2 regions of the Priestia sp. P1_B12_1 genome follow, and region 2 is predicted to be linked to the other one. Evidence: riboswitches for the same ligand, from Rfam matches in the RefSeq annotation. Region 2 holds a riboswitch; the other holds the start of a gene.

Region 1 (17,635 bases), on a different contig from region 2:
ATACACGGCTTCTTTTTTCATTTTAAATGTCACAAAAATCGCAATGGCTAAACTTCCAAGAGGCAGCATTAAGTTGCTCACAAAAAAGTCAGCTACGTCAAATATACTTCTGCCAAAAAGTGAAACATGTTTTAGTACACCAAACGAAAGCGCTGATGGGATACCTACCACAAACACAAGAATCCCTGATAAAGAAGCGTAGCGAGTTCGTTTTGTCTGATCGTCTTTGGTTAAAGCAGCTACGATAATTTCCAGAAGTGAAAAAGCAGACGTAAGCGTAGCAAATAGAAATAAAATTAAAAACAGTGCTAAAAAGACGGTACCAAACGGCATTTTCTCAAATACTGTTGGCAAGACCACAAACAAAAGTCCAGGTCCTTCAGTTGGCTTTAATCCAAACGAAAAAACGGCTGGAAAAATAGCCAAGCCCGCCAGCAGCGAAACAAACAAGTTCAAAATAGCAATAGTGCCAGCTGAACGCGTCAAGCTTACTTTTTTCCCTAAATAAGAGCTATATGTCACCATGCAGGATAATCCCACGCAAAGCGAGAAAAACGACTGACCGAGCGCATAGAGAACAGATGACCCTGTAATGGCTGAAAAATCCGGTTTTAAAAAGAACTTTACTCCGTCCATTGCTCCGTCTAATGTTAGAGAACGCACCACGATAATGATAAAACAAATAAATAACAGCGGCATCATGTATTTATTAGCACGCTCTATTCCTTTTTGTACGCCTTTTGAAATAACAAACACTGTAATTAATAAAAACAGCGCCTGTGCACCTAATACTACATAAGGTTGGCTAATGACGGCATTGAACAACGCGCCGTACTCTTTTCCGCTTAGCATACCGGTTACACTCATAATCGTATATAAAATCACCCAGCCGCCAACGACGCTGTAAAAGGAAAGCAAAACGACACAGCTTAGTACTCCCAGCCTGCCAATCCATACCCAAGCGGATTTTGGAGCAATTGCCTTATAAGCACTAATCGCTTCTTTTCCCGTATGTCTTCCAATGATAAATTCTGCCAACAGAAGCGGCAATCCAATAAAAATCGTAAATAAAATAAACAACGCAAAAAATGCTCCACCGCCACTGGTTCCCGTTACGTATGGAAACTTCCATATCGCTCCTAGACCAATTGCTGCCCCAGCAGATGCTAAAATAAAACCGAGGCGTGAAGACCACTGATTTCCTTTACTCATATAATGTTACTCTCTCCTCTTCTAAACTCAAAACTCACCTGATTAGTACTGTACCATAAATGCAGAAGAAAATCATTCCCGTTTTACTTTTTTCTATAAAACGATATCTATATAGAATAGAAAAAATGAAGAAGCAGCTGCTTCTTCATTTTAAGGTCGGTGTTTCTATTCAAAATTTATTCTCTGTACGATGATTCATCTCCACGGTAGGCTTCTTGATTTGAAATTTCTTCAATATGCATATGCCCTTCTCTCTCTAAACGAAGGACCGTACGCTCTGCATCTTCATAGCTCTCGCACGTCACTTGTTTATATTCCATATCATCTTTATCTGTGTAAGCGACTAAATATGTTTCCATTTTAACTCCTCCTATATAACCTGTATGTAACGTATGTTGCCTTTTTCGTTTATTTCTAAACATATAGGCTCCAAACATAAAGCCTAGCATACTATAGTAGCGGAACTTCAATTTAAAAAAGTTGAATTTTTCATTATGCACCGATGCAACATGGAGGTTACACTTATGACATTTATTTTATCATTCGTACCAATTGTTGTTCCTTTTGGTATTTTAATTAGCTTAATTGCTTTTACAGCTGCTTTTTTACAATCAAAAGAGCATCATAAAAAGCTCTAGCTTACAAAAGCTAGAGCTTCTTTTTAAAAACGTCTATAGCGTTTAATCAGTCCCACAATAATGGCAATTGCTAATAAAACAATCGAAATAATGACAGTCATGACAATTGGCTGATTTCCACTTTGCTTCACTGCAATGGCAATATAAGCCCAAATAAAAACAAGCGGATAAACAGCGTCTCGGTTTTTTAATGTAAACATGATGCCCAGCACAGCTCCTACCAGCAGCATAATAATCGTCCATGCTAACTCGTTTAAGCCAAGCAAGTGCTGTATTCCATTTGCTTGAAATACGACAAACACATTGACAATAGTCGCAACAGAAATCCATCCAAGATAAAGCGAAATTGGCAGACGCATAAACCATGTCGTCATTCGAGAATGCTGAATAATGGAATACACAATCATTAATGTGCCTAGAATAAAGAGCATAACTAAAAGAGATAACTTATAGTAATCGTTTTGGAAAATAAAGATCCACGCACTATTTAACAAACAGTTTAGAAAAAACCAAATGCCGATACGTGCATATATTTCCTTTTGATCTTCTCTTGCAAAAAATTGGCGTATAACCCAAATGGTTAATAATAAATAAATAACGCCCCAGATAGCAAAGGCATAACCAGCTGGTGTAAACAACGTAGGAACTTGCGCAGAAGCTTCTCCCGTTGTTTTGCCTCCTATTGGAATGGCATTTGCTAAATAATTCACAAGCAGTGTAATAGCCAAGCCTACTGTATTTAATACAGCATACAAACGAAATTTCGCCATTTTGTTCTCTCCTTTCTTCTATTTATATGGGAGTGTTTCGGAGACGAAAACGGCTCTTCCCTTCATTAATACCTCTTCTTCCCTAAAAATATGCATTTTTAAACAAAAATGATTAAAAATAGCTTTAAGAAATTTCCTCTTTAAGAAAGAAAAGCGGTTAGCACACAATTTCCCATAACGCTTTCTATTTTTCAGAATATATGGTAAGTTAAACTTAGATTAATAGGAAGTCCACTAGGGGTGCCACCGGCTGAGACAAGTTTTCTTGATCCCTTTGAACCTGATCTGGCTCATACCAGCGTAGGAAAGTGGCAATGTTCAGTTTTTTACTGTCCTTTGCCACTCCGTTTATAAACGGAGTGTTTTTTATTTCCTTTATGTGCTTGTTTGTGACTTCCTCATATTAAAGGAGGATTTTGATGTCATTTTCATCTCAATTAAGACAAGAAGCAAACTATATTTACGAAGCCATTTTTAACCATCCTTTTATTAAAGGAATTGCTGAAGGAAACGTGCCAAAAGAAGCGCTTATTCACTACGTTTCTCAAGATTACGAATACTTAACAGCATTTGTTCGCATTTACGGCGCTGCTTTAACAAAATGCCGCACGCGTACCGAAATGGAAGCCTTTAATGCCGGCATTTCTACGGTATTACATAGTGAAGTACATCCTCACAATAATTTTTGTGAAGTAGCAGGCGTACGTTATGAAGACCTTCACACTGAGACGCTTTCACCGACGGCCAGCCACTACATTAACCATATGACAAGTGTTGCGCATACAGGCAGCTTAGCAGAAATCATTGCAGTGCTTCTTCCATGTCCATGGACGTACGTTGAAATTGGCCAGCGCATTACAGAACAAGTAAATCCATCTCCTTCTCATCCTTTTTATGAATGGATTCAGTTTTATAATAATGAAGAAATGAATGGCACAACACAATGGTTTTGTAACAAGCTTGATGAACTCGCCGAACAAGCGACTGAAGAAGAACGTAACCGTATGAAAGATCACTTCATCAAAAGCTGTGAACTGGAGTATTTATTTTGGGAAATGGCATATACCCAAGAAAAATGGCCGCTTTCTCAGCTTTCCCTTTCAAAATAACGAAAAAGCCTCCTATCAGGAGGCTCTTTTATTTCAATAGTTTTTTGATCATTTTCAAGCTTTGTTTTTCCGAAGGATAGCGGAATGACAAATCAAACTTGGTTGTTTGAGACAGCATGCTTTTAAAATGAGTGAATGTCTGAAAGCTGTCTTTTCCATGATATTGACCCGTGCCGCTTTCTCCCACTCCGCCAAACGGCAAATATGGCGTAGCGATATGCATAAGCGTATCGTTTATACAGCCTCCTCCAAATGAAAGGCGCTCCGTTATGACGTTTTGCACATCTTCACTTTCTGTAAATAAGTAAAGAGCTAACGGCTTAGCTTTTTCTTGAACTTTATGAATGACTTCGTCTAGTGTTTCATATTCAATCATAGGAAGAATAGGCCCAAAGATTTCTTCTTGCATAACGTCTGATGTCCAGCTTACTTCACTTAACACCGTAGGTTCTATTGTTAGCGTGTCCTTATTGTACCCGCCTCCAACTATAGCATTTCCGTCTTTTAAAAACTCAACTAGCCGAGTAAAATGACGCTCACTGACAATACGGCCGTAGCGGTCGCTTTCAAGTGGATTACTACCGTAAAATTGAGAAATTGCTTCGCGAAGTTTCTCTACAAGCGGCGCTTTCACTTTTTTATGCACGAGCAAATAATCAGGAGCAACGCACGTCTGGCCTGCATTCATCCCTTTACCAAACATAATTCGCTTCGCTGCAAGATCTAGGTTTGCGTCTTCATGTACAATGCACGGACTTTTTCCGCCTAGCTCAAGCGTGACGGGGATAAGCTGCTTCCCTGCTTCTTGCATAATAATTTTCCCTACATTTACACTTCCCGTAAAGAAAATATAATCAAGGGGCTGTTTTAAAAGCAGACTTGTCGTGTCTACAGCCCCTTCAACCACCGTCACAAATGCTGGGTCAAAAGCTTCAGCCAGTAATTCTTGTATAACGCGAGATACGCTAGGCGTTAGTTCAGAAGGTTTTATAATCGCCGTGTTTCCAGCGGCAATCGCTCCCACTAAAGGAGACAGTGCTAATTGAAACGGATAGTTCCACGGAGCAATAATTAACGCAACTCCATACGGTTCAGGAACAATTTTCCCTTTAGAGCCCACATGTGTTAAAGCGGTTTTTACTTTTTTAGGCTTCATCCATTTTGCTAAATGTTTAAGCGTAAACCGAATCTCCTCTAGTAAAATCCCGATTTCCGACGTGTAAGCCTCTACTTCAGATTTATTTAAATCTTGTTTTAAAGCATCCATAATTCTCTGCTCATTTTGTTTGACTATTTCTCTTAGCTTATTCAGCGCTTGAATGCGGCTGCTGATACTCTTTGTCTTTTGCGCATAGAAATACTGCTTTTGTGTAGAGACAATATGCTCAATGACCGTTTCATCTGTGATATAAAATTGCTCGTGGTTCATCTTTTTCATCTCCCTATAAACATTCGCTTTCAACTGTAGCAAGCAAGTTTTTTAATAGCTCAACTGCCTCATTTAAAGCTAATGAATAATATCTCTGCGTTCCTTTTTGCTCAATTTGCACAAGCTTTTGATCGCGTAGAATTTTTAAATGATGAGAAATTGCCGGTCGTGATAGCGCAGACTCCTTTGCAATTTCATTTACGGTTAAAGGCTCTTTTTCCGCGAGCAGCAAAATAATATCTTGTCTTGCTGAATCACTTAGCGCCTGAAAAATAGGAATGCTGGCACGAAATAACTCGACTGCTTTTTGACTCATATAGATTCTCCTTTATTTAATTTCTTGTGTTCTGCGGACAACGGATGTAAGCCACTTTCTTGGCACGAAGCGCGGGATGAACGTAGCGAGACGAAACTGCACTCCTGGTACGATAACCGTCTGCCCTTTCATAAATTTTTTATAGCCAACTTTCGTTACTGTTTCTACATCCATTGCACCGCTTTGAAAAAGCTTGGAGTTGCTTAGCTGGGCTCGGTCGCTAAAACCAGTTTTAGTTGGCCCCGGGCATAGAGCGCTTACCGTTACATTGGTACCTTTTAATTCATTTTCAAGGGCCTCTGTGAAAGACAATACGTACGCTTTTGTTGCGTAATACACCGTCATAAGCGGACCCGGCATAAATGCAGCAACGGACGCAATGTTCAAAATCTTACCTTGATTTCTTCTGACCATATCCGGTAAAAATAATTTTGTTAAATGAGTTAATGCTCGAATATTTAAATCAATCATGTTTAACTCGTCGTCTAAAGCTGTTTCAATAAATTTGCCGTATAGTCCAAAACCAGCATTGTTCACTAAATAGTCAACGTGTATTTTTTTATTTTTAAGTTCTTCATATAGTGACTGTATCTCTTCTTCTCTTGATAAATCCTTTACAACCGTTATCACGTCAATATTGTAAGTAGATTTTAAATTCTCTCCAATCGCTGTTAGTTTATCAGCGCTTCTGGCAACTAAAATTACAGGATGCCCATCCTTTGCGAATTGATAAGCTAACTCTTTACCTATTCCTCCCGACGCACCGGTGATGAGCGCATAATGCTGTGACATAGTGTTCACTCCTTATGTTTATATGTTCAAGAACTTAAACATTTAAACTTATCTTATAGGATTCATTTTTTCCCGTCAACTGTTTTCTATACTCTTCTTTTCTTTTATGTTTTCCATTTTTGCCATTTGCGCATTTCTGTACATTTTTTTACAAAATATGCGTTTTCTTTACATAGAAGGCTAATGTCGTCTAGTTTTGACAACCTTTGTCACCTAGCAGGAAAACAAGTGAAGATATGGTGAATACAACATACAACAAATAATCCATTACATAGTTGGATGAAAATAGATAAGGGAGGAAATGAAAAATGATGGAGACATATACAATTAAAAAAGTAAGTGATCAATTAGAGGTAGAAAAGAAAACGCTAAAACAATGGGAAAAATTGTTGGGCAGCTATTTAACAATTGAACGAGTAGATGGGGCCCGTGTCTATACAGAGGAACAAATTGAATTATTTAATGATATTAAACAGCTGTTTGATGAACAATGTACGTTAGATGAAGTCAAAGAATACGTTCAGCTGCTGATAAAAGAACAAGAAGAACAGGAGCATTTAGTGATGGAATCAGAGGCAGCGATTTCAAAAGAAGAAGAACCGGCAAAGTTGAAAACTGCTAAAAAAGAAAACGTCATTGATTTTCAAGAACATTCCAATAAACAAATGAAGCAAGAAAAGAAAAAAGCTGCTGAAAAGCAGGAAAGCATTTCAGAAAATAAGCAAGAGAAGACCCCTCCTATACCTGAAGCACGATTAGCTACTGAAGAAGAAAAGCAGGCTATTTCTGCTTCTATTGAAGAGCCAAAACCAAACGACCTTGTCGTGAATGAAAAAGAACTGCTTCAAGGGGAATTAGTAGAAGCTGTTCGCCGCTATGAAGATGTGTTTGAGGTACTTGATACATTTAAAGCTGATTTGTTAAAAGAAATGCGGGAAGGTATGCGAAATGAAGTTCGCGAAGAAATTGTCGGAGAAGTAAAAAGAGAGCTTGAAAAAAGTGCTACTCAAACTGTAGAAATGGTGGAGTCGGTCGGGGCATACATCTCTGAGTCTTCAGAACGCAGCGCAAGAGATGTAGAGAATATGTCTAAAAAAATTATCCGTTCTAACGAAAAATCGTTTGATGAAGTCACTTCTTTGATTGAAGATTATTCAACAATCGCTGAAGAGAAAACCGAGGATATGCGCCTGTTCATGAAAGATGTCATGGAGAATGCGGATGAATCCTCTAAAGAAATGCAGTATTTATTAGACCGATTCTCAAGCAATTCCACCGTTGCGATGAATCAAGTAAAATTTATGGTTGAAAAATTAAACAATTCTTCAACTAATACGACAGAAGAGCTTCGTGATTTAATTGATTCAATGAATGAGGAACGAGTCTATTATTTAAAAGAAATGGAGAAAGAACGTAAGCTTCATCGTCAAAGCGTAGCTGAACGCGAAGAGATGTTTAGTGATTTTGTCCAAACCTTTAGACAAACCGCCGCTGCTGATATGAAGCGAAAAAGGAAGTGGTGGAAGCTGTTTCTCTCCTGAAAACACCGGCCCTATGGTAATAGGGCCGGTGTTTTTTAATAGTATGAACAATAGTAGTTTGTATGTAAGAAATGTTAAGGTAACGCGTGGCGATGAGACGTTATACTTTGAAAAACATGATAGCCGCTTACCGATACGCCTATAGTTCCTGCTCCTGGAAATACTGTATCTCCGCATAACCACATTCCTTCTAAGCCAGATCGATGCGAAATGCTGTTGAACAAGGCATGATCTAACGTTTGCGGAAAGCCTCCCACTCCGCCGCTTGGGCGAGAAGTGAACCTTTCCCATGCTTTAGGAGCTCCCGAAATTTGATGCTCTGCTTTTTCAATGCCAGGAATAATGGTTTTAATGCCTGCTACCATTTTTTTTTCAAGAACTTGTTTTTGAAGATCATAGGCTTCTTTGGTACTCCACTTGCTAAGATCAATGTGAGTAGACGCTGTAATTGTACGCTTGCCTTGAGGCGCTCGAAAACGATCGTCAGGATGAGAGACTGAGAGAAATAAATGATTTCCTTCCGTCATTTCCCCTTGTTCGGATTGAAGTACTTGCTGAAACAACTCTACCTTTTGCGGCAGATCTCTTTCATCAATCGCAAAATACATCGAAAACGTTCCCCACTGCGGAAGCTCGCTTTTTTCTTTTGCCCGCTTATGAATATGCTGGTAATCTTCATCATGCAGCAAAGACTTTAAGCTTTGAACCGGCGCGTTGCATACAACGTCTGATGCACGGTAATGGTTACCTCTATGATCATGCACGATCCACCCGTCATTATCACGCTCTATCTTTACTACTTTCCTTCCTAGAATCGTTTTTCCTCCGCTGGCTTTAATCGATTTTTGCAGCGCTTCTGCGACTTTGTATAAGCCGCCATTCACATAAAAAGCACCTTCGTGATAAATATCTAACGCTAAACATCCAATAAGCATTGAACAGTTCTCACTCGTTGTCTGCATGCTGTCTATTAATTGACCATCAACAAAATGAAGAAAGTCCGCTTCGTCTAGCAAGCTGTGTTTTTTTAGTAAATAACTAAACGATTGATGAAAATAAGGCAACAGCTTCACAGAACCAAAATTCAACGAACTTACCAGCCTGCTCCACTCACCGACTGTTAGAGGAGGAAGAACCGGCAGAGACTGCATAAGCTTGCGAATTTCTTTTGCAATTCTAAAAACATTTTCATAAAAGCTCCTAATATTTTTTGCTTTATGAGGAAATTGTTTTTGAAGATAGGAAATATGCTGATACCGGTCTTGATAATAAATCAGTGTACGATGAGGAAGATGAACTTTCATGATTTTCTCAAGAGAAACCTTTTCAATTTCTAGGCCAAGGTACGTGCCGATTCGCTCATGTATCCCTCCGTGCTCAAATCCCATTCCAAGCGTCGCCCCAACAGGAAACGTATACAAATGACGCTGAAATTTCCCTGCACAGCCTCCCCATTCTCGAGAAGCCTCTAAAACCGTCACTTCATAGTCATGTTTAGCTAAAAGCGCTCCCGCTGTTAAACCACCTATTCCTCCGCCTATTACGACAACTTGCTTATGCATGTTTTCACCTTCTTTAGCTCTTTCTTCTATTGTGCAAAAAAAAGAAGCTCACCGCAATTTAGAAGCGGCTCGTTACTGAAATAAAAAAGCCGTGAATGATCTCACAGCTTTTTGGCTTATTTTGTAATCACTCCACAAACAATCCGATCTCCTGAGTTTCCTGAAGGATCCGTTGTGTAATCGTCGACTTTATCATGTATCACTAATGCCGATCCATCCATATCCAAAAGAGAATTCGGCTTTCCTTCTTGCAGAGTGACAAGAGAAGCAAAAATTTCTGTATCTACTTCGCCATTTGGAGCAACTTCTAGATTGGGCAAATCACCTGCATGCGGGCCTTTTGTATTTTTAAAGCCGTGTTCACGTTTAAAAGGATTAAAATGGGCACCCGCTGTTTTAAAATCCGGCACCTCACATTTTCCTATTTCATGAATATGAAATCCATGTCTCCCCGGTGAAAGACCTTGAGCAGTTAATTTAATGTGCACGCCGTTCTTTGCTTCTGACAGGGTAGCCTCTCCTACTTTTTTACCCGATGTATTTGTTAAATCCACTTTAACAGGTTCTACCGATACTTCGCTTGTTTCTTTTGCTTCCTCTGTTTTCAGGTGGTTTTCATGAGCGTTATTTTGCTCTTTTACCATGCTGCATGCTCCTAACAATAACAGAACAAAGACTACGCATCCGTTCATTATCAACTTTTGCATCCGTGATTCCTCCTTTTTCTTATTTATCACCATCCTTTCACTATTTTCCTTTTTTTAGACATCAAAAATAAGATTGAGACATACGTTCACCTTACCAATGAAAAAATCCGAACGAGTTGGATTCTTAATGAAGAACCTCGATTCATCGTTCGGATTTTCCTTCAACTAAAATACTTTGCTTTAACGTCTTACTTCTGTTTAAAGTTGTATTCTTTTTCCGTTCCGTTTGAAAAACGAACTTCTAATTCAAACGACTGAAAATCTTTTTTTAGACCAAACGCATCGATTACTTCTTTTTTTACATCTTCATCGGGCGTGCGCTGATCAAAATTTAACTTTTTAAATTTTGAAGATAATTTATTAAAAGCTTTGTCTCCGTTCAAGTGCTCATCGTTAATATTATCATCCACTTTGGCTTCTATCTCATCATTTTCATTTTCGTAGTCGGCTTCATAATCATTGTTGAGCCCCTTATAGTCTACTTCTAAATCAAATTTTGAAAAGTTAAAAGATGTGTTTTCGCTTTGATTATCATAGCTCATCGGCGTTCCGCCATTCGTCACGCCTTGTTTATTTTGAGCTTCTTTTGCCGGCGCTGCATCATCATTGTGGCACGCTGAAAGCACGCTAATACTTATAAGGGAAAAGAATATGAAAAAGGGTCGTTTCTTCACTGTATTTCCTCCTTTGACTTCACTCTTCCTTCCCTTTATGTCCACAAATTTGATTTTTATACGCCTTCACTAGAAAACCCCGCTCTCTAAAAAGAAAGCGGGGTTTTTCGTCTTGTTTATTTTACATTCGAATAAGAAATACTGTACATGCTGTTAAAATACGTATTGTAAAGAGCTTGAACAGCACGGTCTAAAGCATCTGCTTTCACACCAAACATCATGCTCACCTCAGAAGAACCTTGGTTGATCATTTCAAGATTTACTTCAGCACGAGCAAAAGCTTCTGTAGCTTTTGCAGCAATTCCTACTGTGCTATTCATTCCTTCTCCTACTACCATAACCATAGCAAGATCACGTTCAATAAAGATTTCATCTACTTCAAGTTCTTTTTCAATTCGAGCAAATACGCGCTTTTCCACATCTGGCGTAAGCTGATGCTCGCGCATGATGACAGAGATATTATCAATTCCTGAAGGGGTATGTTCGTATGAAATACCTTCATCCTCTAAAATTTCAAGTAATCTTCTGCCAAAACCAATTTCACGGTTTAATAAGTATTTGCTCACGTGGATGTTGCAAAAACCTTTATCCCCAGCGATTCCAACTACCGGTGTATCGCCGTGAGGACGCTCAGCTACAATGAATGTGCCCTTTGCTTCCGGATTATTTGTATTCTTTACACATACAGGAATGCCTAGTTTATAAACCGGCTCCAGCGCTTCATCATGGAAGACAGAAAAACCTGCATAGGATAGTTCACGCATTTCTCTGTATGTTACTTCTTTCATTTCATGAGGCTTTTCCACAAGTCGTGGATCTACGCTGTAAATAGCATCTACGTCGGTAAAGTTTTCATACAAGTCAGCTTTTACTCCTGCTGCTACAATTGAGCCTGTGATATCTGACCCACCGCGCGAGAACGTAACCATGTTCCCTTCTTCAGAGTAGCCAAAGAATCCTGGAATCACCAAAATGCCCGAACGCTCTCTTAGCTGCGGTAATTTTTCATAAGACAGTGGAAGCACTCTTGCTCTTCCGGGTTCATCAGAAACAAAAATACCTGCTTCTTTTGGATTTACATAATGAGCTTCAAAACCTAAATGGTTTAAATAAGCAGCCATTACCTTTGCGTTATTATCTTCTCCACTTGCTTTTAGGCAGTCTAATAAGCGAAATGGACCGTTTTTATGTAAATCAATAAGTGATTGTAAACTCGTAATAATGTCAGTAATAATCGTTTCTGGCATAGACAAGTCCACAACGATTTCACGATAGCGATCAATTACTTGCCCAAACTCATCGACGTAATCTTCTCCAAGCTGTATTTTGGCAGAAAGTGCGATTAGCAAATCTGTCATTTTTGTATCTTCTCCGTATCGCTTACCCGGAGCTGATACAACCACCAGCTTTCTCTCTTTATCAGACGTTACAATATGCGCAACCTGTTTAAATTTCTCTGCGCTTGCAACTGAACTCCCGCCAAACTTCGCAACCTTCATGTGTGAGACACTTCCTTACTTTGTTTTTAATATTCGATTATTGTACCATATTTTATCAAGTAGAAAAGCTCATCTATCTAACTTTTCTAAAAATTAAAGGAATACTACCGTAATTGTACTCCCATAAAGAACAAATGTCTACCAGAAAAACACAAAAAGACTGATTTTACATCATGTAAAATCAGTCTTTATTTGTTATTCTGCTTTTGGCTTTTTTAATACGCCTACAAGGACCGCTGTTACAATTGCACCAATTAAAATTGCTAGTGCATATAAAAGAGGATTTCCTTGTACAATTCCGATAACGAATACGCCGCCGTGTGGTGCTGGTAAACCGATGTGGAACATCATTGTTAAAGCACCTGCTACTGCAGCACCGATAACCGATGCCGGAATCACGCGGCCTGGGTCAGCTGCTGCGAATGGAATCGCACCTTCTGTGATAAATGAAAGACCCATTACATAACACGTTTTACCTGTTTCACGCTCTTGGCGAGTAAATTTATTTTTGAACAAAGTTGTCGCAATGGCCATACCTAATGGTGGAACCATACCGCCTGCCATAATCGCTGCGTGTGGTGCATAGTTTCCAGCATCAATCATTGCAATACCAAATGTAAAGGCTGCTTTATTAATAGGACCACCCATATCAATCGCCATCATACCGCCTAAGATAATACCTAATAATACTAAGTTACCTGTACCAAATCCACTTAACCAGTGCGTTAATCCTTTGTTAATTGCACTAACTGGCTCATTTACAACATAAAGCATAATCAACCCTGAGATAAAAATCCCAAATAGCGGATAAAGAAGAACTGGCTTAATTCCATCAAGCGCTTGCGGCAGGCCGCTGAATAATTTCTTTAACCCCACTACTACATAACCTGCTAAGAAACCAGCGATTAAACCACCTAAGAAACCGCCTCCGCCAGAAGCTGCTAAAAGACCTGCAACCATACCGGGAGCTAAACCTGGACGATCAGCAATACTCATTGCAATAAATCCTGCTAGTACTGGTACTAGTAAGAAGAATGCATTATCTCCGCCAATTGTTTTTAGCGCCGCTGCAAATGCATTGTACGTCGGATCTTTCGGTTCTGCTGAGTGAATGCCAAACATAAATGAAATAGCAATTAAAATCCCGCCTCCTACAACAAACGGAAGCATTGCGGATACACCGCTCATTAGATGCTTGTAAAACCCTGTACGCTCTGATCCTTTACTTTCTCCGCCTTCTTTGCTGCCACCGCCGCCGCTGTATACAGGAGCGTCTCCTTTTAACGCGCGGTTAATTAATTCTTCAGGCTTGCGAATTCCTTCAGCTACGGGAACTTGAATGACTTTTTTACCTGCAAAACGTTCCATTTCTACTTGCTTGTCCGCTGCAACGATAATAGCGGTAGCGTTTTCAATTTCTTCCTTCGTCAACGCGTTTTTAACCCCGCTGGAACCGTTTGTTTCAACTTTTAGCGTGACATTCATGTCTTTCGCTTTTGCTTTTAAGCTGTCCGCTGCCATATATGTGTGGGCAATTCCCGTTGGACAAGCCGTTACAGCAAGCACTAATTGATCTGAAGCTGTATCTACTTCCTCTTCCGGCGCTTCATTTTCTGTTTCTTTATCATCAATTGCTTTAATGACTTCATCAATTGATGATGCTGTTAGCAACGTTTTTCGGAATGATTCGTCCATTAATAACGTAGACAAACGAGATAGTGTTTCTAAGTGAGCGTTATTTGCGCCTTCACTCGCTGCAATCATGAAGAATAAGTGTGCAGGCTGTCCGTCTAATGATTCATAATCGATACCTTCTGTTGAGCGTCCAAATGCAATGGCCGGTGTTTTTACCGAGCTTGTTTTCGCATGCGGAATGGCAATGCCTTCTCCAATTCCCGTTGTACTTTGAGATTCACGATTTAAAATTGCTTCTTTATAGCCAGCTCGGTCGCTTAAGCGACCAGCTTCGTCTAATTTTCCAACTAATTCATCAATAACATCAGCTTTTGACGTGCTTTTTAAATCAAGAATGATTGTATCTTTTTTTAATAATTCAGTAATTCTCATTCTCGTTTCCCCCTACTCTACCTTTGTGATTGACACTTGTTCACGAAGCGTCTTTACATCTTCTGCTGTACATAATTCAAGTGAGAATGCTGTGGCACTTCCTGAAGCTACTCCTGTTTGAAAAGCTTCTAATAAATCCCCTTGTTTTACATAAGAAGCAATAAATCCAGCTACAAGTGAATCGCCAGCTCCAACAGAATTTTTTACCGTTCCTTTAGGGACTGTGGCACTGTAGACACCGCTTTCGTTAATAAGCAGTGCTCCATCACCTGCCATAGACACAACAACGTTTTGCGCTCCTTGTTCCACGAGCTTCTTACCGTATACTAGCGCATCTTCTGCACTGTTTACTTCTACATCAAACAATTCTGCAAGTTCATGATGGTTCGGTTTGATAAAAAACGGCTTGTGGGACACGACGTCTAGCAAAGTTTTTCCACTTGCATCTACTACAACTTTTACTCCGTTCGCTGCTGCTAGTTCAGTTAACGTTTCATACACAGAACTTGGAAGCGTTTTCGGTATACTCCCCGCTAATACGAAGATATCGCCTTCAGTCATTTGTTTTACTTGAGTCAATAAAGACTGAAGCGCTTCGTCTGTAATAGCAGGTCCTTGACCGTTAATTTCTGTTTCTTTTTCTGTTTTTAACTTTACGTTAATACGGGTATCTCCCTCAACTCTTGTAAAAGCTGTTTCAATATTCTCCGCTTTTAAGTAGTCTTCGATATAGGTTCCTGTAAAGCCGGCTACAAAACCGAGGGCTTTGTTATCAACACCTAATCGCTTTAAAACGCGAGAGACGTTAATGCCTTTTCCTCCTGGAAACTTGGCTTCATTCGTTGTACGGTTAAGCCCGCCTTCTTCGAATGCTGAAACATGTACTACGTAATCAACGGATGGGTTCAACGTACATGTATAAATCATGATTTCACAACCTTTATGTCTGTTTTGTTTGCATACTGTATAAGTACATCGCTAGGTACGTCATTTGTTATAATTTTTGCTTCATGTAAATCGGCTATTTTCGCAAAGCTTGTTTCAAAAAACTTAGTGGAATCTGATAAAATATACGATTCTCTAGACAGCTTCATTGCCGTTTGCTTGATCAATGCTTCTTCTGGGTCAGGAGTTGTATATCCATATTGATGATGAATCCCATTCGCTCCCATAAAGCACTTATCAAAACGATATTGCTCAAGACTTAAAAGAGCTCCATTGCCAATTAAAGCGCCCGTTTTATGTTTAACAGATCCCCCAATTAAATAGAGGGTGATACCTTGTTCTAGCATCGGATTTAAATGCATTAAACCATTTGTCACGACTACTACATCTTTTTGCTTTAAAAAAGGAATCATTTCATACGTTGTAGTTCCTGCATCTAAAAAAATACAGTCACCTTCATTTATAATGGAAGCCGCATACTCTGCAATGTTTCGTTTATCTTGAACATTTTTAGCAGATTTTTCGATAACGCTCAGTTCGATTCGTTTACTGCGAATAAGCGAAGCGCCACCGTGAACACGTTTGAGCATTTGCTCTTCTTCTAGTTGACTTAAGTCTCTTCTAATGGTGGATTCCGAAGCGCCTGTAACTTCGATAAACTCTTGTACTTTTACAAGTTCTTTCTCTTTTAAAAGTTTTAAGATTAGTTGATGTCTCTCCGGCGTTAACATGTTCTAGCTCCTTTTTCAAAAAAGCGTTTTCATTTATTTCATGTACTTACTTTATCACGGTTTACATTCAAAATCAATCATAAAAAATCAAAAACATTCATTTTTTTAATTACAAAATAAAGTTTTTTGAACGAATAGTTAAATTTGCATTTGGTTTAATAATAGTTAATACAAAAGGAAATATGCTGGTAATTCAAGAATTTGTCTACTTTTCTCATTATATGTAAAGGTTTTCTTCTACTCAATTAGCTATGACTGTTTTTGACTATTTCTTGACCGATTGAATTTTTCTGACTGAATCAGCCATAGCTTGTCCTGATTTCGTAAAAGCCTACACACCAAAAAAGTTGTCCACCTTTTTGGACAACTCAAAGTGACCCATCATTTAAATAAAAATAGAAGCATATATAATATGGAAGCAAGGGCAGAAGAAATAGCTAAACTTGAGATAAAACGCACGAGTCTTTTCTTAATGAACTGCGTTAATTCGATTTCTCTTACTTGAGTTTTTTCATTTTGCATACAATGATCCCTTCTTTAATTAAAATTTCCTAGTAGCTAGAAGTTACTACTCGCAGAATATGCTTTTATGTATTGTATGCATGCGTTAAAAAAAAGATACAAAACGAACAAAAAAGCTACTCTTAGCTAGAGTAGCTTTCATCTTTCCATACATCTGCTTCAATTACTGCATCCGCTCGAATCGAATATGTATAACAAGGGCCTGTAACCATCAGCATATTCGACTGCAGCGAGACTTTATCAATCGTCACTCGTTCATACCTTTGAATATGTCCTGCTTCATAGACGTGAAGCGTTACTGGATGATGCTCCGAGTAACTGTTCATAATGACATTTTCAATATGCTCAATCTTTTCTTTTTTCAACCCTAAGGACTGCTTATGCGCCTCGGGACTGTACATTTTCTTCATTTTCTCTAAATGCTCGGGCATTACTAACTTCGCATACTGTTTTAATTCATCTTGATACACGTTCATTCTCCCCCTTGACTCTTGCTTCTATTTTACCGAACGAACATTCTCATTGCAAAACTTTTTAATCAAAATAAAAGCAAACAATTCATTTTTTCATACTCCATAAAAACTGTCAAAAGATTTTATGTTAATAGCAGAAACTGATTTTAAAAAAAATAATAATATCCCATCTTTAATTCGGTCTCTAGAGTTGGTATAATACATTGTCATGACTGTGTTTTCGGAGTTTTTGATGATTGGAGGTAACGTTCATGATTAATAAAATAAAAGAAATTATCCTCATTATTCTAGGGAGCCTCATTTTTGCACTGGCCATTAATTACTTTGCTATTCCAAATGAATTAGCAGAAGGCGGCGTAACCGGTGTAACAATGATTACCTATTATGTATTAGGCTGGTCTCCGGGTATCACAAACTTTATATTAAACGGTTTGCTGGTACTAATCGGATACAAATTGCTTCATAAACGTGTGATTGTTTACACAATTATATGTATTATTTTCACGTCTCTATTCCTACATATAACTGAAGGACTGGGAAATCCTCTTGACGATACGCTACTGGGGGCTATTTTTGCTGGTATTTTAGCTGGGGTAGGACTCGGACTTGTGTTTAGAGGCGGCGGAACTTCCGGAGGCTCTGCAGTTA
Region 2 (14,028 bases):
ACGATTAATTAATTTCAGGAAAAAGCGAATAGATACCAGCGCAAAAATAAAGGCGCTGATAAAACCAGCAATAAAAAACGGTAGCGCATCTGATGTGAAATACTGCCAGTTTTTAACCAATGAAAGTCCACTTGCTCCTGCCATGATTGGCACTGCCATAATAAATGTAAAATCTGCCGCTGCCTTATGGCTCATTCCAAGAAGAACTCCTCCTGAAATCGTTGAGCCTGAACGAGAAAAACCTGGCCAAAGAGCAATACATTGAAACAGTCCTATACCCAGTGCTTGTCCATAAGACATTTGGTCCACCGTCTCTACACGCGGACGTTTAGGTCCAAACAAATCTGCTAGAATCATTAATACAGCTCCGACTACTAAGCCAATTAGCACCGTATTTAAAGAAAACAAATGTTCATCAATGTAATCATCAAACAAAAGTCCTAACACTCCTGCGGGTAACAAACCAACAATTACCTGCATTAAATTCAAGCGATTTGTCGGTCCAATTGGAGCAGCTGGCTTTTTTCCCAATCCTAATAAATTAATGAAACGATCTTTAAAAATAACTACTACTGCTAAGATCGACCCTAGCTGAATAACAATTTTAAATGTATTAGCTACTGGAGATGAAAATAATTCTTTGGAATTCAACCATAGGTCATCCACAATAATCATATGCCCAGTTGACGAAACAGGAGCAAACTCTGTTAAACCTTCTACAATCCCTAAAATGATTGCTACAATAATTTCCCACATAAAGCTATGTACCTTGCCTTTCTTTCAAATTAATAAGCTTATCGCTTCGTTTTACATGCTCAACTATTTTCCTAATTTGACACTTGCTTTTTTATCATAATTGTTAAAACTATGAAATACAATGTGTATTTGCAAAAAGATAAGAATCTTTAATAATTTGTAATAAAAACCTTACATGCTATAATCAAAAAACACGATATCAGCTTTTATTTACTTTAGAAAGTAGTCACTATGTTCGGTATAAATTCCGGCCCCTTAGCTAAAAATGAATCATCTAGACTATTTTTCTTTAGTGTGAAAAAATGACTAAATCATTATGTTTTTTCCATCTCCTTTACTGTCATCTATCATTTTAATCAACTAATGCTTGCTTATACGGCATATCCCCTAAGTAATTTGAAACTTTTTTCTCTCTTTACTCGTATATAGTAGTATCTTTTTTAGGAGGCTTTTTACTTATGAATGGAAATGTACGTACAATGAAATGGGTCACTGCTGGGTATGAAGCCTTGCTGGGAATTCCTTTAATTGGCGCCGGGATTGTTATGGGCTTTAGTTATACTCCTCTTTTTATTGGATTTATTCTTCATGCTATCACGCTCATTTTAGCTAATAGACGAGGGTTATCTGCGTATGGAAACATACTAGGGATTGTTACTTCACTGGTTGCTTGGATTCCATTTTTAGGGTTTATCATGCACATTATTACAGCTATTGTGATTGCAATCGATGCCGCTAGACAACGTTAATTGTCTAGCTTTTTTTATTTAAGGGTTGATTTTTTACCGAATGATGGTAAACTTAAGCCGTAAATTGAATAATTTGAATGTTATTTCTACTAGGGGTGTCTGATAGCTCAGACTGAGAGAAGAGTGCAATAAAACTCTTTAACCCTTTGAACCTGATTTGGGTTATACCAGCGGAGGGAAGTAGTCTTGAAAAGAATAGTATATGTTTATTCTTTTTTCGCCTATTCCATCGGGTTCTGTCTATCACAGAACCCGATTTTTTTATGGTTCGGTATAGCTACACTTTATGCGAAACCGGAGGAATATGTAATGTCAAAACAAAATGTATCAGTTTCTATGAAAAAGCCTTTTCCAAACAGTCACAAAGTATATGTCCAAGGATCCAGAGAAGACCTTAAAGTGCCTATGCGTGAAATTCATCAGTCTCCTACTACAGGATCTTTTGGGGAAGAAGAAAATAGTCCCGTACGTGTATACGACACGAGCGGTGTTTATACAGATCCCTGTTATGAAATTAATTTACAAAAAGGATTACCGGCTCTGCGCGAAAAGTGGATTGCAGAACGAAACGATGTAGAAACATATCAAGGCCGTACGGTTCAGCCACAGGATAACGGTTATTATGATGGTGATCCAAGAGATCAGTACGAGCGCTTTATCACTAATCGTTTACCGTTGCGCGCGAAAAAAAATCAAAATGTAACGCAAATGCACTATGCGAAAAAAGGAATCATCACGCCCGAAATGGAATTTATCGCTATTCGTGAACAGATGGATCCTGAAGTCGTGCGTGAAGAAGTAGCAAGAGGACGTGCCATTATCCCTAATAATATCAATCACCCTGAGAGCGAACCGATGATTATCGGCCGCAAATTCCACGTGAAAATCAATGCTAATATCGGAAATTCAGCTATTCGTTCAGCTATTGAAGATGAAGTAGAAAAAATGACATGGGCAACGCGTTGGGGAGCCGATACAATTATGGATTTATCAACAGGAAAGGATATCCACACAACGCGCGAATGGATTATCCGCAACTCGCCTGTTCCTGTAGGGACCGTTCCTATTTACCAAGCGCTTGAAAAAGTAAAAGGTGTAGCAGAAGATCTAACGTGGGAAGCATATCGCGATACATTAATTGAACAAGCTGAACAAGGTGTTGATTACTTTACTATTCACGCAGGTGTTCTTTTACGCTATATTCCTCTGACAGCGAAACGTACGACAGGTATTGTTTCACGCGGAGGATCCATCTTAGCGCAGTGGTGTTTAGCTCATCATGAAGAGAACTTTTTATATACTCGCTTTGAAGAAATCTGTGAAATCTGTAAAGCATACGATATTTCTATTTCACTTGGCGATGGACTACGTCCTGGTTCCATTGCAGATGCTAATGATGAGGCACAGTTCGGTGAATTAGAAACGCTTGGTGAATTAACTAAAATTGCTTGGAAACACGATGTTCAAGTTATGATTGAAGGTCCTGGACATGTTCCTATGCACCTCATCAAAGAAAACGTAGATAAACAAATGGAAATATGCCAAGAAGCTCCCTTCTATACTCTTGGACCGCTTACAACCGACATCGCTCCAGGCTATGACCATATTACATCAGGTATTGGGGCTGCAATGATTGGCTGGTTTGGGACAGCTATGCTTTGCTACGTAACGCCAAAAGAACATTTAGGTCTGCCGAATAAAGAAGACGTTCGAGAAGGCGTTATCACCTATAAAATTTCTGCTCATGCCGCTGACCTAGCAAAAGGCCATCCAGGAGCACAAAAACGCGATAACGCGCTGTCTAAAGCAAGATTTGAATTTAGATGGAATGATCAATTTAACCTTTCACTAGATCCAGAGCGCGCAAAAGAATATCACGATGAAACACTTCCCGCTGAAGGTGCTAAAACAGCCCATTTCTGTTCAATGTGTGGACCTAAATTCTGTTCGATGCGTATTTCTCAAGATATTCGTAACATGGCTCAAGAAAATGAAAAAGATGTAAATGAAGTAAGAAAAGAAGGAATGAAAGAAAAAGCTAAAGAGTTTGTTAACAGTGGTTCAAATATCTATCAATAATGAAGTAGAACAGCTTAAAGAACAAATTAAGCAGCTTGAAAGAAAGTTATTATTTGTTCAGCAAAATTGTCAGCATATTATCGTTGAATCCTCACATTCTTCCGTAAGACGCTGCATTAAGTGTTTCTATCAACAAGAAGCAGAAGCTGAGCCAAAAGTATTTTAGTTGAAGAAAAATCCGAACGAGTTGAATTCTTGATTAAGAACCCAGCTCGCTCGGATTTTTTCATTGGTAGGGTGAACGTAGATTTCATGCATGTAGCAACCGCGATGTAACAAGCTATCCATACTAGCTCATTTATCCCATTTGTTCGTCTTTAGATTGGATTAATTTCATTACGTTTCTCAAGTTCATCTTTTTTTGAAACGTGCTTTCAGCATATTCTTAATCCAATATAGTATTTTAATAATAACCCAGCCTATAAATGTACCTAGCGTATTCAAAAAGATATCATCAATATCAAATACTCGTTCCGTTAGCTTGTACTGTAAAATTTCAATTAAAAAACTGATTAAGAAACCAGTCGTAAACACTTGGATAAAACCATCAAACCACTTCATAAACAAAGGAATAAACATTCCAAGCGGCGCAAACATTACGATATTTCCCAGTATATTTGTCACAGTAAGCATTATATTGCCGCTTTCCCACATCAGACGGATCGTACTAAATAAATCCAAGTTCATTGCTTTTCCGTAAACATGTTCGTTTTCCCGTATGAGCGTAGCATAAATGACCACTACCCCATACGCAATAAATAGAATGAACATGACTTTTTTAACGATTGACCTGATGCTTACATTCACTTCAACATCACCTTCTTTGACTCCCAAAACCATTTATTATTATCTATATGTACCCGTCCACTGCTTTCATTCGTCGTGAATGCATTTACATGCTTTTTTATCCTATCACATCAATAAATAAATACAATTCCCTTTATACAATTTTATTAAACTTGATTCTTTATAAATAAAAATCCTCATTATTTTATGCTACTCATTTCATTAATTTCTACATATATAAATAATAAGAAGCAGCGAGTAGCACTTCGCTGCTTCTTATTTAATCTGGATAATAAGGATTCAAATGGATTAATACTTCCTGAATATTATCATGCTTTTTCATAAGTGTTGCTTTGATTTCTCGTCCTAAATCATGACCTTCCTTAATTGTTTTAAAGTGGTCAATTGAAATACGTACATCCACTAATATGTAATGGCCATGTTCTCTTGCTCGAACGCGATCAATCCGCTTCACATCTTCAAATTCATAAATGCTTTCTTCAAGTTCTTTCAGTAGCTCTTCATCAATATTGCCTTCCATTAAGATCTGAAAAGACTCTCCCATCATTTGTCTGGCAATGTTAAAAATTAAATAAGCAACAAAGATACTTGCTATTTTATCTCCGTATAACAGCAGTTGAACATCCATTTTATCACCAATAATCGATAATAAAACACCAATTGCCGCTGCAATAGAAGCAACAATATCTGCTTTATGATCAAATGCAATTGCCTCAATTGCCTTACTGTGGTGCTGCTTCGCTACGTTTAAAGAATAACGGTACAACAATACCTTTGCTATGTATGAAATAACAGCAATCCACATGGCTAAAATATTTGGAGATTCAACCGGATGGAATAAACCAACGACTCCTTCAAATACCACATAAAATGATACAAGCAATAAAATAATTCCTACGATTCCCGAGACAATCACTTCTGCTTTTCCATGTCCATATGGATGGTCATCATCTGCTGGTTTATTTGCTACTCGTATAACCAACAAGACAATAATAGAGGCAAATACGTCCGCTGCAGAGTGAATACCATCAGCAAATACAGCATCACTATTTCCAATCCATCCTACTATTACTTTTCCTAGCGTAAGGGCAATATTGCTCCATACGCTAATCCATGCTACTTTTTTCGCAATGGACTCCCTTATACTGTTGTTCATTTCCACACCTCGACTTACTTCTTGAAAAATCAGCTTTTTTATCTTATCACTGCTCATTCAAGTGGGTCTAGAGCAATCTATTTTCGCTTAGCTATATATGTTTCGGTACCGCAAAATTAATGATAATCTACAACATACTCCTTATTATTTCTCCGCCAACTTCTTACGGTCTGTTGCCATTGGAGGTTCTTCCATCCAACCTTGCTCAATCATAATCCGAATTCCATCTTTTCCATACTTCCCTATACGCCCGATTAGCTGAGAAAATTCTACTGCTACATCCGAACGGAACGACATAGACAAGCCAGCACCGCAGTTATCAATAGCAATTGTCACCGCTGTGGAAGTATGATACATCATCAGCTTATCTGAAAACGGTGAAATCGTTGAGTTGGTTACATATGCATCAAGCAGACGCGGACTTGGTAGGTCAGCTTCAGACAATAACTCGGTGAATTGCTTAATTTGCTTACTCGCAAGTTTAACTCCATCAAAAAAATAAGAGCGTAATTTTTGTGTGGTAGCTACTTGACTAAATGCCAGCATCAGCGTTTTACCTAATACATTTGTATTAACAATTTCTTGAATAGCCGTAACCTCCAAAGAAGTTAGAGGATGCATTTGAGAGAAAAATGGTGATATAAACGTTTTCTCGTCCACAAAATTCACTTTTACCGGATAAGGAATAACCGGAGGTCTCATCAGCATGCTTTTTCTTAAAATAACGTAGTTAGAATCCTCTAAAAGGCTGTCGCTTTCTTTTACACATCGAGACAGGTGATCATAAATATCTTGCCTTCTCACTGCGCTTAGCGCTCTAGCATATTTCTTCATACCTCCAATGGCCATTTCATTGACATAAATAGCCATAAAAATATCATCAAATAAAGCAGGAACTCCTTTATTCACATCTTGTTCCCCAAAACCTACTGGTATTGGAATTTTTTCCGAACTGAATAATTCCGTCAATTCGTCTACATGAGTTTGTGAAATCTGATGGGCTTTTTTTAAGAGCTCCTTAATCTCTGCATCTTTTACAACAGATAGAAAATACCCAAGAACACATACATACAGCGTATCGCCTAAATATTGCGCCCATAAGTAACCTAACTCAGCTGCGTTCAACCGCTGATTTTGTTGATGTTTTTGCATTTCGCTCTTTATATTTTCGTTCATTCACTTATTCTCCTTTTGGATAAAGTCGTACTTTTACTATCTCCAAAGAAGCGCTGAATAAACCGCATAAAAAAGACCTAGATAACAAGTCTAGGCCTTTTAGGTTAAGCATATTTCTGGTCTTCTGTTTCTTTTCTAAAAAAGCTTTTCATGGCGTGAAAAACGTCTGATTTTTGTTTTAAAATAAAGTGTCTAAAACTTTCGTCTTGAATATTTTTGTACGCAGACATTAAAGTGGAATGTCGATTGTACTGATTCACTTCCCCATATCCAAACATATTTGACACTTTCATTAATTCATTTACTAACTTTACACACCTTGCGTTATCTGAAGTTAAGTTATCGCCATCTGAAAAATGAAACGGGTAAATATTATAGCGGCTCGGATCATACTTTTGGTTAATTAATTCAAGCGCTTTTCGGTAAGCAGATGAGCAGATGGTTCCCCCGCTTTCTCCTTTGGAGAAGAAGTCTTCTTCTGATACTACTTTTGCCTCTGTATGATGCGCAATAAATTCAATTTCCACTGTTTCATATTTCGTACGTAAAAAGCGTGTCATCCAAAAGAAAAAGCTTCTTGCCATATACTTTTCCCATATGCCCATCGAACCGCTCGTATCCATCATAGCTAAGACGACTGCTTTCGATTCTGGCTTTATAACTTCATTCCATGTTTTGAATTTTAAATCCTCCGGATAAATAGGATGAAAAGCAGCCTTTCCTGTCATTGCGTTTCGCTTGTAAGCGCTCATCATCGTTCGTTTTTTATCGATATTCCCCATCAAACCTGTACGTCGTATATCATTAAATTCAATGTGCTCCACAACAATTTGATCAGATTCTTTTCGCTGAAGATTAGGCAGTTCTAATTGAGCAAATAAAGCCTCTTGAAGCTCCATAAGAGACACTTCTGCTTCAAAGTAGTCTTCTCCAGCCTGGTCACCTGCTCCTTGACCTTTTCCTGCCCCTTTTTGACCATCTCCAGCAGATCCATCACGTGCTACTACATCCCCAACTTTACTGTCTCCATCACCTTGACCCACATGTTTGTTTTTATCATAATTGTACCGAATTCGATATTCATCCAATGATTTGATCGGAATTTTAACTACTTCTCTTCCATTGGACATCACGATATTTTCTTCTGTAATTAAATCCGGTAAATTATTTTTAATTGCTTCTTTAATTTTTTCTTGATGTCTTTTTTGATCATCGTGGCCTTTACGATGGAGGGACCAGTCTTCTTTTGAGACAGCAAAACTTTTATCTACTTCTTTTCCCACGCTATTCCCCTCCTTATTTAAAAAACACCTGCACGTTTTTACTCGGCATGCATAAGCTATACCGAAAGTTTCTGACAAATACCTTTAGTTCAAAGGTTGGTTACTCTTATCCTATGCGCAAGAATGGTATACTTGCTAACTAATTCTTTCACTATTAACTATTCATTTTATAGTGTCTAGTGTCATGTATATGTTTATGACTTATCATATGATGGTTAAGTGCAATGCGTACTACACATTAGCCTAATTATGCAGAGTTTATTTTAAGAGATAAGAAAAACATGGCACAGATCGGAAGTGCCATGTTTTCTTGTTAGTACTGAGTTATCGATTTAACAAACTTCCTACATAGCGCAGCAGTTCATTAGCAGATACTGAATTGTATCCATGCTCATCAATCAATCGAGCCACTACTTCATTTACTTTCTTCAGCTGCTGCTCATCTGGTGTTTTAGTGGACGTTGTAATTTTCACTACGTCTTTTAAATCCGCAAACAATTTTTTCTGAATCGCTTCGCGTAAACGCTCATGGGAATTATAATCAAATCGTTTTCCTTTACGTGCATAAGCCGAAATACGAATTAAGATTTCTTCGCGGAATGCTTTTTTTGCATTTTCTGAAATACCAATTTGTTCTTCAATTGAACGCATTAATTTATCATCTGGATTTAACTCTTCTCCTGTTAGCGGATCACGAAGCTTATTTTTGTTGCAGTATGCTTCGACATTATCTAAATAATTATCCATTAATGTTTTAGCGGACTCTTCGTATGAATAAACGAACGCTTTTTGCACTTCTTTTTTAGCAATTTCATCATATTCTTTACGCGCCAGAGAAATATAATTCAAGTAACGCTCTCGATCCTCAGCAGAAATAGATGCATGCTGTGCTAACCCTTCTTTCAATGAACGCAGTACATCTAATGCATTGATTGATTTAATATCTTTTCGAATGATGGTAGATGAAATGCGATTAATGACATAACGAGGATCAATACCGCTCATTCCTTCATCCGTATACTCTTTTTGTAACTCTTCTACGTCTGCATCGTTATAGCCTTCTACAGATTGACCGTCGTATAGGCGCATTTTCTTTAATAAATCAATATCGCCTTTTTTAGGCTCTTTTAATCTCGTTAATGTAGTAAAGATAGACGCAATACGTAACGTATGAGGGGCAATATGAACATCTGATACGTCACTTTCACGAATCATTTTGTCATAAATTTTTTCCTCATCACTCACTTTTAAGTTATATGGAACAGGCATTACAATAATTCGTGAATGCAAAGCTTCATTTTTCTTATTGGAAATAAACGAGCGATACTCTGTTTCATTTGTATGCGCTACGATTAATTCATCTGCACTAATTAAAGCAAACCTTCCTGCTTTAAAGTTTCCTTCTTGAGTTAAAGAGAGTAAATGCCATAAAAATTTCTCATCACATTTTAACATCTCCTGGAACTCCATCATTCCTCGGTTTGCTTTATTAAGCTCTCCGTCAAAGCGGTAAGCACGCGGATCTGACTCAGATCCATACTCTGCAATTGTTGAAAAGTCAATGCTTCCTGTTAGATCGGCAATGTCTTGAGATTTCGGATCAGAAGGACTGAACGTTCCAATTCCAGTTCGTTTGTCCTCTGAGAAGAAAATGCGTTCGATAATGACGTCTTCAATTCTGCCGCCATACTCTTCCTCTAATCGCATTGTATTTAAAGGAGATAAGTTTCCTTCAATTCGGATACCATACTCTTCAAAGAAGTCTTTACGTAAATGATGTGGAATTAAATGCAGCGGATCTTCATGCATTGGGCATCCTTTAATAGCGTAAACAGCTCCTCGATCAGTAAGAGAATAAGCTTCAAGCCCTCTTTTTAACATGGTCACTAGCGTCGATTTACCACCACTTACCGGACCCATTAAAAGTAAAATACGTTTACGAACGTCTAAACGCTTTGCAGCTGGATGAAAATATTCTTCCACCAAGCGTTCTAGCGAATCTTCAAGTCCAAACATTTGTCCACTGAAAAATTTATAATGTCTTTTACCATTTACCTCTTCAATTCCTGCATCCTTTATCATGTTGTATACTCTAGAGTGTGCAGGCTGAGCAATTAAAGGCTCATCTTTAATCAGCTTTAGGTACTCTTCAAATGTCCCTTCCCACTTAAGACGATTCTCTTCTTCGCGGTATCTTTCAACTTTCTTTAATATATCCATTAAAGGACCTCCCCTACTAGTTATGGTGCTAGTGAACAAGATTAATACAATCTATGCAGCAAAATGTTTGAACATGCTTTTTAAATTGTAAAATTCAGAAATTTGTCCTTGCTAGGCATTCACAGTGAAGTATTTATTAGCTATAATAAAAGAGTAAGAAGGAACGGTTAAACTTTGTTAGAGAACTTATGTCTCTAGAAAAGTTATTTTGTCATTATTACCATCATGAGATATGGGAAGTCGGTTTTAACTGCAGTAGCTGTATAATCCTTTTAATTAGATTGAGGAGGAAAATCAATGCGCTTACTTTTAGTATTAGGAGTAACAATTGCTTTTTTAGCATCCATCTTCAGAGCGGGATACAATGATAAACCGGGCGTTAAAAAATAACCACTACATATCATCGTCGACATAAATAAAAAAGCGAGGTTCAATAAAATTTGAACCTCGCTTTTTACTTAAGATAAACCAGCATAATTTTGTTGACGCAGCGCTTCATAGATTAAAATAGCTGCTGTATTAGATAAATTTAAAGAACGAACATTTTCTGTCATCGGTAAACGAAGACATCTTTCCATGTTCTCTTCAATAATGTGCTTTGGCAGACCCTTTGTTTCTCTTCCAAATACGAAGAAATGATCCTGCTCTAAGTCACTATAATCAAATGTTGTATGTGGCTGCTGACCAAATTTTGTGATGAAATAGAAACCTGCTTCAGGATACTTTTCGAATACTTCCTCTAATGAATCATGATACACCACATTTACAAATTCCCAATAATCCAATCCAGCTCGCTTTAACATTTTATCATCTGTTGAAAAGCCTAACGGACGAACTAAATGCAGCGTCGTATTTGTTGCTGCACATGTTCGCGCAATATTTCCTGTATTTGCTGGAATTTCTGGTTGAAATAACACTACGTGTACTCCCACAAATTTTCACCTCTGCTAACAAATCTATTCATCATTATACCACTAACTTGCTAAAACGAAAGTCTTACCGATCAACGATATGGAAAAAATCATACTTAATCTTTGGCGTGTAAGCCGTTGAATCTTCATAAGCCCAATATCTCATTCGACTATTATACGTGTTCGCATTTACAAGAGGCATACCGTGACCGTCTTTTGCTACAACAATGGTCGTATGATTCCATCTCCCATCTCCTTCAAAATCGTAGCAGATAACGTCTCCCGGGACAAGTTCGCTTGCTGAAGATTTCCTCACTGCCCGAAGTCCTGATTTGGAGTTACTTAAATAGCTGTGCATGGAATGAGCAACTGCCCAGCTATAGCTCCAGGCGTTCCCTCTCATCCACCATCCGTTTGCTTTTTTAGGATATCCCCGCATCGGCGCCTTTCCTGCATGCAAACACTGTGAAATATAGTTGGTGCAGTTTACCTCAAACTGCTTATAACTTTCATTAGGTTTATCCCAATGTTTTTCTGCATACTGAACAGCTGCAAGACGATCATAATAAGAGGCTCTTTCTTCGTCTTCCTCTACTTCTTCTACATCCATTTCAACCTCATCTTCAGAAAAACCCTTTACCAGCAGCTCATCTTGAATAAGCGTATCTTTATAAAAAAGAGCTAAACGATCTTCAATTTCTTCTTCTATATAGAAAAAATCGTTTTGTTTTAAAAATGCCTGAATGTGCACCTTATATAATACTCTTGTTTCTTCCTGATCCGTATGAGCAGATTGAATAGAACCTTTCATATTACATTTTAAAACATCAACTTCTCTTTTTTTTATAAGAGACCGCTTTAGTTCACACTGCTGTTCAATGAAAGGCTTGAAGTCTTCATGAAGCTCACCTTTTACATAGCTGTCCGCACGCGCTTTAATTAAAGTATATAATACATTCCTTTTTGTTAGCATAATGTCACCACTTTTCTAAGCGTTTATTATACGCTATGACTCATTAGCTAACTTTATCAATAAAAATACGGTTTAGATCTCTTGAAGCATCTCTATACCTTTTGACATTTCTTCAATTACTTCTTGGTCCTTTTCTTTTTCTCTTAAGTTCATAAGTGTATCTAACGCTTCTTTATCGCCAATTTTGCCTAACGCCCATGCCGCTGTTCCTCGAATCACAGGGCGAACATCATTTTTAATTAACTCAATTAAAGCTGGAACGGCGGTTTGATCTTTAAAATGGGCCAGTGCAATAATGGCATTGCGCTGAATTGGCTTTTTCCCTCTCCAAGAACCTGAAATATGTCCAAATTTCTCTTTGAACTCACGATTACTCATCGTTAAAAGCGGTTTTAATTTAGGCTTCGCAAGTTCTGGATCAGGCTCCATCTCAGGGTGAAAATGAAAGTCTTTTCCTTTATTTTCAGGACACACAGTTTGACATGTATCACAGCCATATAAACGATTGCCTAATTTACTTCGAAATTCTTCAGCTAAAAATCCTTTTGTTTGGGTTAAAAAGGCAATGCATCGCTGCGAATTCAGCTGGCCGCCTGTTACAAGCGCACCCGTAGGACACGCATCAACGCACTTATTACAAGTACCACAACCGTCCTCTATCGGTTTATCAGGAGGAAACGGGATATCTGTAATCATTTCTCCTAAATACACGTAGGAACCGAATTCAGGTGTAATAATGGCACAGTTCTTACCGCTCCAGCCAATACCAGCTCTTTCTGCTACAGCTCGGTCCGACAGCTCGCCTGTGTCTACCATCGATTGAAGGATAGCTGCAGGTACTTTTTCTTTTATGAAGGTTTCAAGCTTTTGAAGCCTATCACGTAGAACCGTATGATAATCTTGCCCCCAAGAAGCACGGCAAAAGATTCCTCGGCGATCTTCCTTTGTGCTCTTTGGTGCATCCTTTAATTTAGAAGGATACGCAAGTGCAATTGAAATAATAGATCTAGCTTTTGGAACAACTAATGTGGGATCTACTCTCTTTTCAATATCAGGTTCTTCAAAGCCTGAAGCATAACCTAACTCTTGCTGTGCTAACAATCGATTCTTTAACTCATCAAACATAGAAGCACTCGCAAATCCAATCTTATCGATTCCAATCTCTTTGCTGTATGAAATAATTTCTTCCTTCAACTGATACGCATTCATAGTGAGTAATGGCCTCCTTTCCAAGAAATTCTATATATTCATGCATTGAACTGTTTTCTCACTCAATGAAATGATAGGATGGTATCTATAAACGAACAAATACTAATTATAATAGAAAGGATCAAAAAAATGAACTTTACATTATCGCCCGCTATTAAACAGCTTTGCCCTTCTTTTAAAATGGGAATCATTCAGTATAAAAATATTGAAGTTGGTGATTCTCCTCAAATGCTAAAAGGACGTCTGCGCCTCTTTCAAGAATCCATTTATTTCGACCTTGAGTCAAAAAAAGTAACAGAATTCGAAGGTGTTAGCGAGTGGAGAAAGCTTTTCAAAACATTTGGAACTGATCCAAGTAAATACCGTCCTTCTATAGAAGCTTTAATTAGAAGAATAGGAAAACAAACGTATTTGCCTTCTATCAATTCTGCTGTGGACATTAATAACTTTTTTTCATTGCAATATGAAGTCCCAATTGGAATTTATGATTCCTCTAATTTAGAGGGTCCCATCGAATTTACTATCGGTAAAAAAGAAGAGTCTTATGAAGCTCTAAATGAACGTAATATTTCTTTAGAAAATAAAATCCTTTCAAAAGATGTCCTAGGAGCTTTCGGAAGCCCTTATGTCGATTCTAACCGAGCATACGTAACTGAAAAGACAACACAAGCTGTACAGTTCATTTATTTAAAGCCTTCACTTTCAGAAG

Evidence for each region. A riboswitch is a leader RNA that binds a small molecule or an ion and turns the genes downstream of it on or off. The one in region 2 is predicted to bind thiamine pyrophosphate.
Region 1: it holds a riboswitch for thiamine pyrophosphate, as region 2 does, so the genes downstream of both, tenA (thiaminase II) here and thiC (phosphomethylpyrimidine synthase ThiC) in region 2, are expected to answer to the same signal.

Annotation. Positions count from the first base shown of each region.
Region 1 covers NZ_JBFTZR010000003.1:397,148-414,782, forward strand. Annotated here, with positions in the region: gene AC1D0Y_RS13040 (sodium-dependent transporter) at 1-1,212, opposite strand, end outside; gene AC1D0Y_RS13045 (hypothetical protein) at 1,389-1,571, opposite strand; gene AC1D0Y_RS13050 (TspO/MBR family protein) at 1,874-2,620, opposite strand; TPP riboswitch at 2,847-2,944, shown strand; gene tenA (thiaminase II) at 3,040-3,729, shown strand; gene AC1D0Y_RS13060 (aldehyde dehydrogenase) at 3,758-5,158, opposite strand; gene AC1D0Y_RS13065 (ArsR/SmtB family transcription factor) at 5,172-5,474, opposite strand; gene AC1D0Y_RS13070 (SDR family NAD(P)-dependent oxidoreductase) at 5,487-6,266, opposite strand; gene AC1D0Y_RS13075 (helix-turn-helix domain-containing protein) at 6,575-7,807, shown strand; gene AC1D0Y_RS13080 (FAD-dependent oxidoreductase) at 7,882-9,369, opposite strand; gene AC1D0Y_RS13085 (superoxide dismutase family protein) at 9,486-10,076, opposite strand; gene AC1D0Y_RS13090 (YusW family protein) at 10,265-10,750, opposite strand; gene AC1D0Y_RS13095 (aspartate kinase) at 10,867-12,249, opposite strand; gene AC1D0Y_RS13100 (PTS fructose transporter subunit IIABC) at 12,445-14,316, opposite strand; gene pfkB (1-phosphofructokinase) at 14,329-15,243, opposite strand; gene AC1D0Y_RS13110 (DeoR/GlpR family DNA-binding transcription regulator) at 15,240-15,992, opposite strand; gene AC1D0Y_RS13115 (hypothetical protein) at 16,374-16,514, opposite strand; gene AC1D0Y_RS13120 (YolD-like family protein) at 16,637-16,990, opposite strand; gene AC1D0Y_RS13125 (YitT family protein) at 17,239-17,635, shown strand, end outside.
Region 2 covers NZ_JBFTZR010000018.1:21,079-35,106, forward strand. Annotated here, with positions in the region: gene AC1D0Y_RS26675 (undecaprenyl-diphosphate phosphatase) at 1-756, opposite strand, end outside; gene AC1D0Y_RS26680 (hypothetical protein) at 1,215-1,505, shown strand; TPP riboswitch at 1,587-1,701, shown strand; gene thiC (phosphomethylpyrimidine synthase ThiC) at 1,815-3,584, shown strand; gene AC1D0Y_RS26690 (hypothetical protein) at 3,562-3,750, shown strand; gene AC1D0Y_RS26695 (VanZ family protein) at 3,936-4,391, opposite strand; gene AC1D0Y_RS26700 (cation diffusion facilitator family transporter) at 4,651-5,547, opposite strand; gene AC1D0Y_RS26705 (DUF3231 family protein) at 5,692-6,723, opposite strand; gene yhbH (sporulation protein YhbH) at 6,828-8,006, opposite strand; gene AC1D0Y_RS26715 (PrkA family serine protein kinase) at 8,331-10,226, opposite strand; gene trmL (tRNA (uridine(34)/cytosine(34)/5-carboxymethylaminomethyluridine(34)-2'-O)-methyltransferase TrmL) at 10,685-11,158, opposite strand; gene AC1D0Y_RS26725 (amidase domain-containing protein) at 11,223-12,110, opposite strand; gene queG (tRNA epoxyqueuosine(34) reductase QueG) at 12,183-13,319, opposite strand; gene AC1D0Y_RS26735 (B3/B4 domain-containing protein) at 13,449-14,028, shown strand, end outside.